4 regions of the Streptomyces sp. NPDC048411 genome follow, and region 2 is predicted to be linked to each of the others. Evidence: riboswitches for the same ligand, from Rfam matches in the RefSeq annotation. Region 2 holds a riboswitch; each other region holds the start of a gene.

Region 1 (3,615 bases), on a different contig from region 2:
CTCGTTGTTCAGGCCGGCGAGCGCGCCGGTGGCCTTCAGCTTCACCAGCAGCTTGCTGGTGCCCACGCTGCCGGCCGCGAAGAACACCCGGTCGGCGGTCACCGTCTTGGTGGCCGTGGTGACACCGCCGGTGTCGATCTGGTCGATGACGACCGTGTAACCGCCACCTGTCGCCGTGGCGACCGAAGTGACCTTGTGGAGCGGCGAGATGACGACCCTGCCGGTGGCCCTGATCCGGTCGATGTACGTCTTCTGCAGCGACTTCTTGCCGTAGTTGTTGCCGTAGAGGATCTCGCCGGCCAGCGCCGACTTGGGGACGGTTCCGGCCTCTTCCTGCTTCATGTAGTCCCAGTCGTACACGGTGGGCACGAAGACGAACGGGAAGCCGGAACGCTGGGCCTGCTCACGGCCGACCCGGGCGTACTGGTAGCACGCGGCGGTGTCGAACCAGGCCGGGTCGATGGTGCCGGCCCCGAGCCCGGCATTGGCGCGCGGGTAGTAGATGTCGTACATCTCGTCGGCGTCCACCGACGGGAGAATGGCTCCGAAGTTCTCACGCTTGGGAGTGACCGCCATCCCACCGTTGACCAGCGAGCCGCCACCGACGCCGCGGCCCTGGTAGACGGTGATCCCGCTGAACTCCTCGGCGTCGAGGATCCCCGTGGCGCGAGTGATGTTCTTGTCGATGGGGAAGCCGAGGAAGTTGCTGAGGGGCTGCTTGGTCCTGGTGCGGAGCCAGTACGACCGACTGTCCGGGGAGGTCGTGTTGGCGAAGATCTTGCCGTCCGGGCCGGGGGTGTCCCAGGCCATGCCCATTTCGACCATGTGCACGTCGACGCCTGCCTGCGCGAGACGCAGCGCGGCAACGGAGCCGCCGTATCCGGTGCCGATGACCAGGGCCGGGACATGGGCCCCGGAGTCGATCGGGGCGGTTGCGGAGCCGACCCCGGCCTGGGCCGGGGTGGTGTGACCCGCGAGGGCCACGGCTCCTAAAATAGAACCAGTTCCTGCGATGAACCTTCGACGCGAAACGCCCTTGGGGCCTGCATTGTGCATGGTAAAGTCACTCATGTGACACGCCTCACTCTCCAGAGAGTGAAACTGGTTCTACTGCTGTTCGCGCGTTAAGTCACTACATACCGATGGGTAACATGCGCCCGACGGAGGCGCCCCGGATCAATGCCGTGCGTCAGGCGGGCCGGCCTCAGTGGCCCGAACCTGGTCCCACCCTAGGCATCGATTCGATTGATCCATGACCATTCACAGGTGACCGATCGGGTCGGCCTGGCCATATCGGCGTTGGGTGTTCTGCTCTGCCTCATGCTCGTCATGGGTGCGCTGCAGGCGTATCCGGCCGGAGATGAGTCGGGATGGTCAGTCGCGTGTGCATGCCTGCTGCAGGCCACTACTCTCTGGCAGCTGGTGCGTGACATCCGACGACGCCGCCGGATGCGAAGCGAGGCGGGCTGACTTCTCGACTTCTGCATGGTCTCCCGTGCACTACACCGACGGGAACGGGTGGCGAAGCCCCATCGGACCCTCGCCACCCGTCATGCCTGAATCAACGCAACCGGGCGTCAGTAGGCCCCGAACACGTTGTCGATCGAGCCGTACTTGGCGGCGGCGTAGTTGCACGCGGCCGTGATGTTGGCGACCGGGTCGTAGGGGTCCATCGACGTACCGGGCACATGGTAGGCCCGGAACGTGGGGTCGATGACCTGCAGGAGCCCCTTGGACGGCGTGCCCTTGGCGGCGTTCGAGTCCCAGTTGTTGATGGCCCGGGGGTTGCCCGCGGACTCGCGCATGATGTTGCGGTGGATGCCATTGTAGCTGCCGGGGATGCCGTGCTGGGCCATGACGGCCAGCGACTCCTTGATCCAGCCGTCGAGGTCGTTCGTGTACGTCGCAGGCTTCGCGGTGACGGCAGCGGCGGTACTCGTGGCCGTCGTGGACTCGACTGCCGCGGGCGCGGTGGCGCCGATGGTGAGCTTCTGGCCCGCGTGAAGGACGCCGGGGTCTGCTCCGATGACCGCTCGATTGTCCTTGTACAGCTGCTGCCAACCGCCGCTCACGGAATAGCTCAGGGCGATCTTGTAAAGGGAATCGCCGGCTATCACGGAATAGACGGTGGGCGTAGCTGCCCGCACGGCAGTCGGCTTGGCGGGGGCGGCAGCGGGCGCCACTGTCTTGGCGACGGCGGCGGTGGCAGGCTGCGCCGGCGCTGCCGAGGCAACGGTTGCCCCGATCATCGGAAGCGCGAGAGCGGCTCCGCCCGTGCTCACGGCGATGAATCCGCGAGTCAGCGAACTGGACTTACGACGACGGTGGTTAACCTGTGCGGGCATGGCGCATTCCTCTCCGTCGCCTACGAGGTGAGCTGTCGGGTTGAGGCTGGAGTTGCCTCGCCGTATGGGAATACGACTTCACCCCTAGCCGTTCCGGATACCGGATCGGCGGATTGCGCGGGTCCCCCGCTCCTGCCGTACGTGAATGGTCGGGTTCCCGGACGGCGGCAGGATTCGGCGTTCCATCCGGATTGACGGTGACCGTAGGCGAGAAACTCCGACCTGAACAAGCCCCCATTTCTCGATCACAATTCATTTACAAGATCGAGTCGCGGAAATTTTCGCAATCCACCCCGGTCCGCAAAGCCAACTTTCTTGGCGCAGAAGGGAACCGGGCGACACGTCGCTGCGTCCGCGGGCCCGGAAGGTGACTCTCGCCACTCGGTCCGAAAAGGGCGATTTGCCCGGCGCGCAGACCCTCGGGCCTGCTCGGGTTACGCATTCACCAGAGCAGCGAGCAACTTCCCTTTATCGCCAAAATTGCGACATTCAGGAGATTTTGGCGTCAGGGGCAGGCACCCGGCCTTCGACTCGCCGGGAAGGGCGTCCCCGGGGAAACGGCCGGGAGCGACCGCGCGTCACCCGCCTGCGCCGACTGCGGCGCGCGAGTGGCCGCCCACCGGCCAGGTCGTGCAGGTTCACGCGAACGACACCATGGCGGCCGCACGAGATGCCGCACACCTTCGGCGTGGCCATGATGGTGCGGAAGAACGCCCTGCCCACCCGCCGGAACCGTCCGGCAGCACGAGAGAGGTGATGGCGATGGAGCTGTTCCCGCCCATGCCGCTCGCCGAGTGGCGTGACACCAAAGAGACGCTCCACCGCTTCGCGCAGGTCGTCGGAAAGATCCGCCTCGCGGCCAGTGTCCGGCGCAATCACTGGTGGAACGTTCCGTTTCACCTCACGGGCCGCGGTATCACCACCCGCCCCATGGGGCAGATCGACGGAAACCCGATTTTCACGGTGGACTTCGACTTCGTCGGCCATCGACTCGTCATCACAAGACTGGACGGCGTGATGGTCTCGTTCCCGCTTTCGGGCCAGTCCGTGGCGTCCTTCCACCAGAAGGTCATGGCTGCCCTGGACACGCTGGGCATCAAGGTGGATATCAATTTGCCCAAGCCATTCGATCTGCCTGACGCCGACCGGCCGTTCGCCGAGGATACGGAGCACGCGGCATACGATCCCGAACAGGCCAACCGGTATTGGCAGGTCCTCAGTCAAGTGGCCCTGGTACTGGAGGAATTCGCCGCGCGATTTTCGGGGAAAG
Region 2 (3,615 bases):
TTCCGATCAGGGGGAAGCCTTTCCGGCCAGTTCCTGTCGGGTCCATTTCTGTGACGGAGCCGCGATACCCCCAACCGGGACCGCGGCTCCTGCGTTTCCTGATACCGGCAATGCCTCCGGAGCGAATTTCGGGCAGCCCAAAGAAAGACCCGCGTACTTAATTCACTTTGTATACGGCGCAGGTGTTAACGCCGGCCGCTCGCGATGTTTACGGCATGTTGCGAATTCCTCACCCGGCCGCCGGAACGGGGGCGCCGGCATCACGGCCCGGAGCACCGCCCGCGCGGCGCAACCGGTGCGCGGCGGCGGCCCGCTCGGCGTGCTGGGCGGCCAGCGCCCTGGCCCGTTCCGCGTCGCCGCGCCCCACGGCGTCCACGATGGCTCCGCGCTCGCCCCAGCAATCGGCCAGACGGGCCGGCTGCTCGACCGCGTACATCCAGGCGATCTTGTGGCGTAGCTGGGTGAGCAGCGCGACGAGCCCGGGGCTGCCGGACGCCTGGGCGAGCGTCTCGTGGAACCAGCCGCCCAGGGAGCGCAGATCCTCCCCCTCACCCCGCCGCGCTCTGTCCTGACCCAGCCTGACCAGGCCGCGCAGCACCTTGAGGTGCGCCTCGGTGCGGCGTTGTGCGGCACGGGCCGCACCGAGCGGCTCCAGCAGCATCCGCACGTCCAGAAGGTCGGCGGCCTCCTGTTCGGTGGGCTCGGCGACACAGGCACCGGCATGTCGGCGGGTGACCACGAAGCCCTCGGACTCCAGGGTGCGCAGCGCTTCCCGCACCGGGACACGGGATACCCCGTAACGACGCGCGAGCAGCTCCTCGGTGAGTCTGCCGCCGCGTTCGAAGACACCGGAGACGATGTCGTCACGGATTGCCGTACATACCGATTGCGCCGGAATACGCATGTCCGAACCTCCGCCTTAATCCCCCGCGAAACGCGGCCGATCGACGCCTGTTCCGTGACTCTATTGCACGGCGGCTGCATTTCCGAAGCCGGGCCGAAAACCATGAATACCCTTTGACCCGGGGACGGTTCCGCGGGGCGGTTCGGCAGGAACGGACACGCCGAAGGCCCCGGCGGAAGCCGGGGCCTTCGGCGTATTGCGGATGGGACGTCGGTCAGACGTTCACGCCATGGGCGCGCAGGTACGCCACGGGGTCCATGTCGGAGCCGTACGAAGGCGTGGTGCGGGCCTCGAAGTGGAGGTGCGGTCCGGTGGAGTTGCCGGTCGAGCCGGAGAGGCCGATCTGCTGGCCTGCGCCGACGCTCTGGCCGACGGAGACGCCGATCGAGGAGAGGTGGCCGTACTGGGTGTACGTGCCGTCCGTCATCCGCAGCACGATGTTGTTGCCGTATGCGCCACCCCAGCCCGCCTCGACGACCGTGCCGGCGCCGACGGCGACGACGGAGCTGCCGGAGGCGGCGTGGAAGTCGATGCCCGAGTGGCGGCCGGAGGACCAGAGGGATCCGCTCGACTTGTAGCCGGTGGTGACGTACGAACCGGCGACCGGGAGCTGGAAGGAGCCCAGGCGGGTGCGCTCGGCGGAACGGGCGGCGCGGGCCTTCGCGTCACGGGCCGCCTTGGCGCGGGCCTCGGCCTTGACCTTCGCCGCCGCGTCGGCCTTGGCAGCCTCGGCAGCCTTCGCGGCGACGTCGGCCTGGCGCTTCTGCACCTCGGCCTGGGTGGCCACCTGGTCGGCGAGGGCATCCTCGATGGCGACGATCTGGGTCAGACCGGTTTCATCGCCGGAGGGGGCCTCGGCATCCGTGGCGAGGGCCGGAGAGGCCAGTCCGCCGATGACACCGGTGGTCGCCAGCGTTGCGACTCCGGCGACGCGTGCGCTCCTGCGCTTCAGGCGGCTCGGGGCACGGTGCTTCCCGGTGGGGCGGGTGAACGCCATGAAGTAGCTGGTCCTTTCCTTCCTTCTCGCCTACCGGGTTAGCTGACGGGTTCGGAGCAGGAAGGTCTCCTACGGATCCCCGGCCTCACAGGAGGTCGCGGCATCCGATGCACCCCAGGGACTGCGTGGGTCCCCGGCTCCCCAGGCTCGCGCCTGACGGGGACTCGGCGATCACTGCCCGGCGCCACGGATGCGGCATACGAGTGACGGACAGCGGAGCCGACGCTAGGCGGGGGCACTTTCATTCACCAAACGGACAGGGCGCTTTGTAGCGCATCCCACAGAGCAAGCAAGGAACTTTCGTCTCAAATCGGGCAAAAAGGAAGACCCTGGCGGGAAGCGACTCGCCAGGGTCCCTCTTCGCCCCCCTTTGCGGGGCTTTGGTGCATCAGCCGGTGACGACCGACACCTCTCCGATGCCCAACGCCCTGACCGGCTCCTCGATCTGCGCGGCGTCGCCGACGAGAATCGTGACCAGCCGGTCCACGGGGAAGGCGTTGACCACGGCTGCGGTCGCCTCGACCGTGCCGGTCTCGGCCAGGCGGGCGTACAACTGCGCCTGGTAGTCATCCGGGAGGTGCTGCTCGACCTGGTCGGCGAGCGTGCCGGCGACGGAGGCAGCCGTCTCGAACTTCAGCGGGGCGACACCCACGAGGTTCTGCACAGCGGTCTCGCGCTCGGCGTCGGTCAGCCCCTCGGCCACCAGGGTCCGCAGGACCTTCCACAGGTCGTCGAGCGCCGGTCCGGTGGACTCCGTGTCCACCGAGCCGCTGATCGCCAGCATCGCCGCGCCGGTCACCCCGGAGGCGGAGTCCGGGGCCGTCGAGCGCAGGACCTGCCCGAAGGCCCGCACGCCGTAGGTGTAGCCCTTCTCCTCGCGCAGCACCCGGTCCAGCCGGGAGGTGAGTGTGCCGCCCAGGCAGTAGGTGCCGAGGACCTGGGCCGGCCACACGCTGTCGTGCCGGTCGGCGCCGATGCGGCCGATCAGCAGTTGCGTCTGCACGGCGCCCGGACGGTCGACGATCACCACGCGGCCGGTGTCGTCGGCGGTGATCGGCGGGACCGGACGGGGCTCCACAGTGTTTCCGGTCCAGTCGCCGATGGTGTCGGCGAGCAGGGCGTCCAGGTCGATACCGGTGAGGTCGCCCACGACGACGACGGTCGCGGTGGACGGCCGGACATGGGCCTCGTAGAAGGCGCGCACGGCCGCGGAGTCGATCCGCTCCACCGTCTCCTCGGTGCCCTGGCGCGGGCGTGACATCCGCGACGTGGCCGGGAAGAGCTCCTTGGAGAGCTGCTTGGCGGCACGCCGGGCCGGGTTGGCCTGCTCGTGCGGAATCTCGTCGAGCCGGTTGTTCACCAGTCGCTCGATCTCGCTGTCGGCGAACGCGGGTGCCCGCAGCGCCTCGGCGACCAGCCCGAGCGCCTTGGCCAGCCGGGAGGCCGGAACCTCCAGGGAGACCCGCATGCCGGGATGGTCGGCGTGCGCGTCGAGGGTGGCGCCGCAACGCTCCAGCTCAGCGGCGAACTCCTCGGCGGAGTGCTTGTCGGTGCCCTCGGAAAGGGCCCGCGCCATGATCGTGGCCACGCCGTCGAGGCCCTCGGGCTCGGCGTCCAGCGGGGCGTCGAGGAAGATCTCGACCGCGACGACCTGCTGGCCGGGACGGTGGCAGCGCAGCACCGTCAGCCCATTGGGCAGGGCGCCGCGCTCGGG
Region 3 (3,615 bases), on a different contig from region 2:
TCACTTGTCAGTCACACGGAAGGCAATCCCATGGGCTCCGCGAACGGCAGGCACCGTCGCCCTCGCCAGGCACCCGCGATCGTCGTCGCCGCAGGCGTGACCGGTTCGGCCATCGCTATTCCCCTGCTCGGTGCGGCCGGTGCGCACGCCGCCGACGCCACGACCTGGGACCGGGTCGCGGAGTGCGAGAGCGGCGGGATGTGGAGCGCCGACCTCGGCAACGGTTTCTACGGCGGTCTTCAGTTCTCGCAGGATGCCTGGAAGTCGTACGGCGGTGAGGCGTACGCCGCGCGCGCGGACCTCGCCAGCCGCTCACAGCAGATAGCGGTCGCCGAGAAGGTCCTGGAGGACCAGGGGCCGAAGGCGTGGCCCAGCTGTGCGGGCATCTCCGGGCTCACGGAGGACGGGGTGTTGCCGGGGGTCGACCCGGGAGTCGTGCCGTCGGCCGAACCGGCGAAGGGCGGGGACGCGTCCGAGGCGCCGTCCGCCAAGGCGTCGCACAAGGCGTCGCACAAGGCGTCGGGCAACGCGTCGCACAAGCCGTCGGCAGAGCCGTCAGCCACATCACCGTCCAAGAAGTCTGATTCGTCTGACTCGCCCCAGAAGTCCGACGTCCCCGGAAATGAGGCGGGTGGCAAGCACCGTGGCGCGCCGGCCTCCGAGGTGAGTCAGGGTGCGGGCAGGGGCGGTGGCCGGGACTCGGGCCGGCATGCTTCCCGCGGCAACAGTGAGGGGCGCGACACGCGCGCGGTGGCGGCCGACGGCGATTACACCGTCCGGCCGGGCGACAACCTCTCGGCGATTGCTGACGCACAGAAGGTTCCCGGCGGATGGCCCGCTCTCTACAAGGCGAACAAGGGTGCGGTCGGCGGCGACCCGGACCTCATCCTGCCTGGCCAGAGCCTCGATCTCGGCGTGAAGTCGAAGTGAGAGCAGTCTGATAAACGGCTAAAAGCACCCCAGAAACCGGGGTAGTTCAGGGACCTATGTCCGCTTATGCGTAAGTGAGACATGGGTCTCTTTGCGTCAATTGGCGTGTCGCGCCTGCCGGGTCTGTCCGCATCGCCCCTCACCTGCGAAAACGCTGCGCATTCGGATGCAGGTAAGGACTGATTGTCCGTTATGCCCATCTTTGAATGTCGAGGTTGCATACGTTTACGGTCGGAACCGCTCGCACCGCGGGCCCCGTCGACCGTCACGCCGAATCCTGCCGTCGGTCGAAGGGAACAGACGCGTAAAGCGCCGTAGGCAGGAGCGGGGGACCCAGGTAAGCCGCCGGGCCCGATGGTCGAAAGACCGTCAGGACCGGCTCGGGGTGAAGTCGCGTGCTAGGACATGCGACCGGGCAACTCACTTGGCCCGAACCCGACAGCTCACCTCGTAGGCGTCGGTGAGGAGAAGTTCCATGCTGCTGAACAGCAAGGGCAAGCACCGTCGCCCGTCCAAGGCCGTCCGTGTCGCCACGCTCGCCGGTGTCACCGGTGCCGCCATCGCCGCTCCTCTGATGGGTGCGACCGGTGCCTCCGCCGCCTCCGTCGCCACGTGGGACGCCGTCGCCCAGTGCGAGTCCGGTGGCAACTGGTCCATCAACACCGGCAACGGCTACTACGGCGGCCTGCAGTTCTCGCAGTCCAGCTGGGCCGCCGCCGGTGGTACGCAGTACGCCCCGCGTGCCGACCTCGCCACCAAGGCTCAGCAGATCGCCACCGCCGAGAAGCTCCTCGCCATGCAGGGCCCGGGTGCCTGGGGCTGTGCCGGCGCCGGTCGCCTCACCAACGATGGTGTCGACCCGGGTGTCGACACCGGTTCCACCGCGCAGCAGAACGCCCCGGCGCAGCAGTCGAAGCAGGCCGCGCCGAAGCAGGCCGCGCCGAAGCCGGCCGAGCGCACCGAGGCCCCCGCCGCCTCCCGCGCGGACCGCGGCACCGCCCCCAAGAAGACCGTCACCACGCCGACCGGCGAGAAGGTCGCCAAGGGCGACGGCGAGTACACGGTGAAGTCCGGCGACTCGCTCAGCAAGATCGCCGCGCAGCACAAGGTGAAGGGCGGCTGGCAGCAGCTCTTCAAGCTGAACAAGGACATCGTCCAGGACGCCGACCTGATCTACCCGGGTCAGCAGCTCCACCTGACGAAGTAGGACGGGCGCTCCGTGGACACGGGCTCCCCGTAGACACGGGCTCTCTCCTCCCCGAGCACCCCGACCCGGCGCGGATTCCCCCGTACGTGCCGGGTCGGGGTTTTTCGTATTCACTGTTCAACCGTTGTCGTTACCGTCCAGTAGAAATCTGGACCTTTGCCCTGCTACGAGTGCCCTTGGGTCCTTTTTCGTCCCAGGGGGCGGGCGGTCGGCGGACCGAGGCGGCCCAGCCGGTTAGGCTCTTGTCGCAAGGCCAAAGCGACCCTGCACAACCAGCGTCATATCCCAGAAGGAGATGCCTCGTGCCGTCCATCGACGTCGTCGTAGCCCGGGAAATCCTCGACTCCCGCGGAAACCCCACGGTCGAGGTCGAGGTTGGCCTCGACGACGGCAGCACGGGCCGTGCTGCTGTGCCGTCCGGCGCCTCCACCGGTGCGTTCGAGGCCATTGAGCTTCGCGACGGTGACCCCAACCGCTACCAGGGCAAGGGCGTCGAGAAGGCCGTCCTCGCCGTGATCGAGCAGATCGGCCCGGAGCTCGTCGGCTACGACGCCACCGAGCAGCGGCTGATCGACCAGGCCATGTTCGACCTGGACGCCACCGAGAACAAGGGCTCGCTCGGCGCCAACGCCATCCTCGGCGTCTCGCTGGCCGTCGCGCACGCCGCGTCCGAGGCCTCGGACCTGCCGCTGTTCCGCTACCTCGGTGGCCCGAACGCGCACCTGCTGCCCGTCCCGATGATGAACATCCTCAACGGTGGGTCGCACGCCGACTCCAACGTGGACATCCAGGAGTTCATGATCGCGCCGATCGGCGCGGAGTCCTTCTCCGAGGCCCTGCGCTGGGGCGCCGAGGTCTACCACACGCTGAAGAAGGTCCTGAAGACCAAGGGCCTGTCGACCGGTCTCGGCGACGAGGGCGGCTTCGCGCCGAACCTGGAGTCGAACCGCGCCGCCCTGGACCTCATCATCGAGGCCATCAAGGAAGCCGGTTACGCCCCGGGCAAGGACATCGCGCTCGCGCTCGACGTCGCCGCCTCGGAGTTCTACAAGGACGGCACGTACGAGTTCGAGGGCAAGTCCCGCTCGGCCGCCGAGATGACCGAGTACTACGAGGAGCTCGTCTCCGCGTACCCGTTGGTCTCCATCGAGGACCCGCTGTACGAGGACGACTGGGCCGGCTGGAACGTCATCACCCAGAAGCTCGGCGCCAAGGTGCAGATCGTCGGCGACGACCTGTTCGTCACCAACCCGGAGCGCCTGGCCCGCGGCATCGAGGAGGGCTCCGCCAACGCCCTGCTCGTCAAGGTCAACCAGATCGGTTCGCTGACCGAGACCCTGGACGCCGTCGAGCTGGCCCAGCGCAACGGCTTCAAGTGCATGATGTCCCACCGCTCCGGCGAGACCGAGGACGTCACCATCGCCGACCTCGCCGTCGCGGTGAACTGCGGCCAGATCAAGACCGGCGCCCCGGCCCGC
Region 4 (3,615 bases), on a different contig from region 2:
GATCTGGTCGGAGTCGGCGACGAGCGCGACCTTCTCCAGGAACTCGGCGAGTGTGCCCGTGCCCGCACCTTCTTCTCCGGCGGACTCCCCCCGCTCCTGCTCGAATTCGAGCGCGACGGCGGCGAGTTCCTGAAGGTTCTCGATGCGGGTCTCGTCCTGCGGGTCGGTGGACGCCTGGAGCTCGGCGAGATAGCCGGTCCGCTCCAGCACCGCCTCCAGCACCACGGCGGGGCCCGCGCCGGACTCGACGATCGTACGCAGTTCCTCCATCAGCGTGTTGAACCGCTTGACGGCGTTGGCCGAGCGGGCCGCCATGCCGTACGCCTCGTCGACGCGGCGCAGTGCCTGCGGGAACGTGATCTTCTCACGCAGCGACAGGGCGTCGATCATCGCCTCGGCGCGGTCGCCGATACCGCGCTTGGGCACGTTGAGGATGCGGCGCAGCGGAACGGTGTCCTCGGGGTTGGCGAGGACCCGGAGGTAGGCCAGGATGTCCCGGACCTCCTTGCGCTCGTAGAAGCGCACGCCGCCGACGACCTTGTAGGGCAGGCCGACGCGGATGAAGATCTCTTCGAAGACACGGGACTGCGCGTTCGTCCGGTAGAAGATCGCGACGTCGCCGGCCTTCGCGTCGCCCGCGTCGGTCAGCCGGTCGATCTCGTCGGCGACGAACTGCGCCTCGTCGTGCTCGGTGTCCGCGACGTAGCCGGTGATCCGGGCGCCCTCGCCCGCCTTCGTCCAGAGGTTCTTGGGGCGGCGGCTCTCGTTGCGCTCGATGACCGCGTTGGCGGCGGAGAGGATCGTCTGCGTGGAGCGGTAGTTCTGCTCCAGCAGGATCGTCGTCGCGTTCGGGTAGTCCTCCTCGAACTGGAGGATGTTGCGGATCGTCGCGCCGCGGAAGGCGTAGATCGACTGGTCGGCGTCACCCACGACGCAGAGCTCGGCGGGGGCGTCGGCCTCTCCGGCCGGGCCGACCAGTTCGCGTACGAGCGTGTACTGCGCGTGGTTGGTGTCCTGGTACTCGTCGACGAGGACGTGCCGGAAGCGGCGGCGGTAGTGCTCGGCGACGTCGGGGAACGCCTGGAGCAGATGGACCGTCGTCATGATGATGTCGTCGAAGTCCAGTGCGTTGGCCTCGCGCAGCCGGGACTGGTACATCGCGTACGCCTGGGCGAGCGTCTTCTCGAAGCCGTCCGCAGCCTGGCCGGCGAAGGTCTCCTCGTCGATCAGCTCGTTCTTCAGGTTCGAGACCTTGGCCGTGAACGACTTCGGTGGGAAGCGCTTCGGGTCGAGGTCCAGATCGCGGCAGACCAGGGCCATCAGCCGCTTGGAGTCGGCCGCGTCGTAGATCGAGAACGACGAGGTGAAGCCGAGCCGCTTCGACTCGCGGCGCAAAATCCGGACGCACGCGCTGTGGAACGTCATGACCCACATGGCGTTGGCGCGCGGTCCGACGAGCTGCTCGACGCGCTCCTTCATCTCGCCCGCGGCCTTGTTGGTGAAGGTGATCGCCAGGATCTGGCCGGGGTGCACGCCGCGCTCGGCCAGCAGGTGGGCGATGCGGTGGGTGAGCACCCGGGTCTTGCCGGAGCCCGCGCCGGCGACGATGAGCAGCGGCGATCCGGCGTGCACGACCGCGGCGCGCTGCTCGGTGTTCAGCCCGTCGAGCAGGGCAGCGGAGTCGATGGCGGGGCGGTGGGCGCCGTCCCGGTAGTACGCGTCCCGAGGCGGCGGGGGCGCGTCGAACACGCCCGCGAAGAGGTCCTCCGGCACCGCTTCGGGTGCGGAGTCCTCGGGGGGCGGCGGGGGTTCTTCCTCCGGGTGCTGGAGGCCGGCCAGGAAACTGTCGTCAAAGAGGCTGCTCATCGCCTCACGAGTCTAGGGCGACGCACCGACACTCTGCGGCCGCATGGAGAAGCGCGACCGGAAGGCGCCTACGTACGGGGAGCAGCCACCCACGCCCCGTAAGGAAATCAGGGCCCGGACCACGCCTTCCGGCCCCTCTACACCAAGGTCACGAAAACGTATCGGGCATATCGAACATCAACCTTCACAGCGGCAACACGGTTGGCTAGCGTGCTCCCTCGGGCGGCCCGTACCCCCTTGAGGCGAACCACGCCGAGCGGGCTCCCACGCCGAATCCGCGCTGCCCACAGGGGAGTTCGGAACCGGGGACCCATAGGAAAAACCGGGGTGAATCGGTCCAAATCCCCACTCGGACCGTAGGGCAGCCTTCCGTTCCGCCCGAACCCGACAGCTAACCCGGTAGGCGGTCCACGGAAGGAGACGCCGGCTTTGGCATCGCACCGCAAACCGCGCAGCCGGGCACGCACCACCACCCCCGCCGTCGGGCTCACGACGGCCGCACTGGCAGGGGTGACCCTGCTGTCGACCCAGAGCGCCATGGCCGCTCCGGGCGCACCCAAGCCCAGCATCGAGGACGTACAGAAGAAGGTCGACGACCTCTACCGGCAGGCGGGCACCGCGACCCAGCAGTACAACAGGGCGAAGGAGGCCTCCGCCACGCAGCGCGGCAAGGTGGACGCCCTGCTGGAGGACGTGGCCGAGCGCGCCGACAAGCTGAACGAGGCGCGCAGGACCCTCGGCAACTACGCGGCCGCGCAGTACCGCACCGGCTCCATCGCCCCGACCGCCACCTTCTTCCTGGCCGACGACCCGCAGTCGTACTTCGACCAGAACCAGCTGATGAACCGGATGACCGCCCAGCAGCAGAAGGCGGTCACGGACTTCCGTACGCAGCAGGCAGCGGCGGCGAAGAAGCGCACCGAGGCGGTGCAGAGCCTGGAGACGCTCACCGAGTCCCAGGCCACGCTCCGGACCAGCAAACAATCCGTCCAGAAGAAGCTGGGCGAGGCGCGCGCGATGCTGTCGAAGCTGACGGCCGAGGAGAAAGCGCGGCTGGCGGCGCTGGAGCGCGAGAAGGAGGCGGAGGCCAAGCGCAAGGCGGAGGAACTCGCCCGCCGGCAGGCCGCCGCCAAGGCCGAGGCGGACCGCAAGGCCGAGGCGGCGGCGAAGGAGGCCGGCTCCACCGGCGGCACGGGCACGGGGACGGGCGCGGGAACCGGGACCGGCTCGGACACCAGCGCCACCTCGAAGGCCGAGAAGGTTCTCGCCTTCGCCCGCGCCCAGATCGGCAAGCCGTATGTCTGGGGAGCCACGGGCCCCTCCTCCTACGACTGCTCGGGGCTGACCCAGGCCGCCTGGAAGGCGGCGGGCGTCGACATCCCCCGCACCACCTGGGACCAGGTGGAGGTCGGCACCCGGATAGCCACGGCCGACCTTCAGCCGGGCGACCTCGTCTTCTTCTACGACGACATCAGCCACGTCGGTATCTACAAGGGCGACGGCATGATGATCCACGCCCCGAAGCCGGGGGCGAACGTCCGCGAGGAGTCGATCTACTACATGCCGATCTACGGCAGCGTGCGCCCGGCGTAGCGGCGGGCCCTCATGCGCGAGTGAGCCCCTGCCGGACCCGGCAGGGGCTCACTCGCGCATGTGCGTGGTCCGGCTCAGGTCCAGAGCATCGCGATGAAGATATTGGCGACCGTCAGTCCGCCGACCGCCGCGAACACGCCCTTCTCGGCCTTCTCC

What was found. Region 2 has a riboswitch for cyclic di-AMP ahead of AB0915_RS00265 (M23 family metallopeptidase). Riboswitches for the same ligand answer to the same signal wherever they lie in the genome.
Region 1: linked by a shared signal. The riboswitch ahead of AB0915_RS35875 (LysM peptidoglycan-binding domain-containing protein) and the one ahead of AB0915_RS00265 (M23 family metallopeptidase) in region 2 are both predicted to bind cyclic di-AMP.
Region 3: linked by a shared signal. The riboswitch ahead of AB0915_RS20340 (transglycosylase family protein) and the one ahead of AB0915_RS00265 (M23 family metallopeptidase) in region 2 are both predicted to bind cyclic di-AMP.
Region 4: linked by a shared signal. The riboswitch ahead of AB0915_RS20915 (NlpC/P60 family protein) and the one ahead of AB0915_RS00265 (M23 family metallopeptidase) in region 2 are both predicted to bind cyclic di-AMP.

What each region holds. Positions count from the first base shown of each region.
Region 1 covers NZ_JBEZKL010000188.1:3,044-6,658, forward strand. Annotated here, with positions in the region: gene AB0915_RS35870 (GMC oxidoreductase) at 1-1,071, opposite strand, end outside; gene AB0915_RS35875 (LysM peptidoglycan-binding domain-containing protein) at 1,578-2,345, opposite strand; cyclic di-AMP (ydaO/yuaA leader) riboswitch at 2,350-2,535, opposite strand; gene AB0915_RS35880 (DUF5996 family protein) at 3,108-3,615, shown strand, end outside.
Region 2 covers NZ_JBEZKL010000001.1:53,329-56,943, forward strand. Annotated here, with positions in the region: partial or broken gene AB0915_RS00260 (GntR family transcriptional regulator) at 186-904, opposite strand; gene AB0915_RS00265 (M23 family metallopeptidase) at 1,119-1,901, opposite strand; cyclic di-AMP (ydaO/yuaA leader) riboswitch at 1,915-2,081, opposite strand; gene AB0915_RS00270 (pitrilysin family protein) at 2,290-3,615, opposite strand, start outside.
Region 3 covers NZ_JBEZKL010000054.1:36,044-39,658, reverse strand. Annotated here, with positions in the region: gene AB0915_RS20345 (transglycosylase family protein) at 31-930, shown strand; cyclic di-AMP (ydaO/yuaA leader) riboswitch at 1,231-1,402, shown strand; gene AB0915_RS20340 (transglycosylase family protein) at 1,406-2,137, shown strand; gene eno (phosphopyruvate hydratase) at 2,440-3,615, shown strand, end outside.
Region 4 covers NZ_JBEZKL010000057.1:7,096-10,710, forward strand. Annotated here, with positions in the region: gene pcrA (DNA helicase PcrA) at 1-1,866, opposite strand, end outside; cyclic di-AMP (ydaO/yuaA leader) riboswitch at 2,124-2,288, shown strand; gene AB0915_RS20915 (NlpC/P60 family protein) at 2,296-3,459, shown strand; gene AB0915_RS20920 (hypothetical protein) at 3,534-3,615, opposite strand, start outside.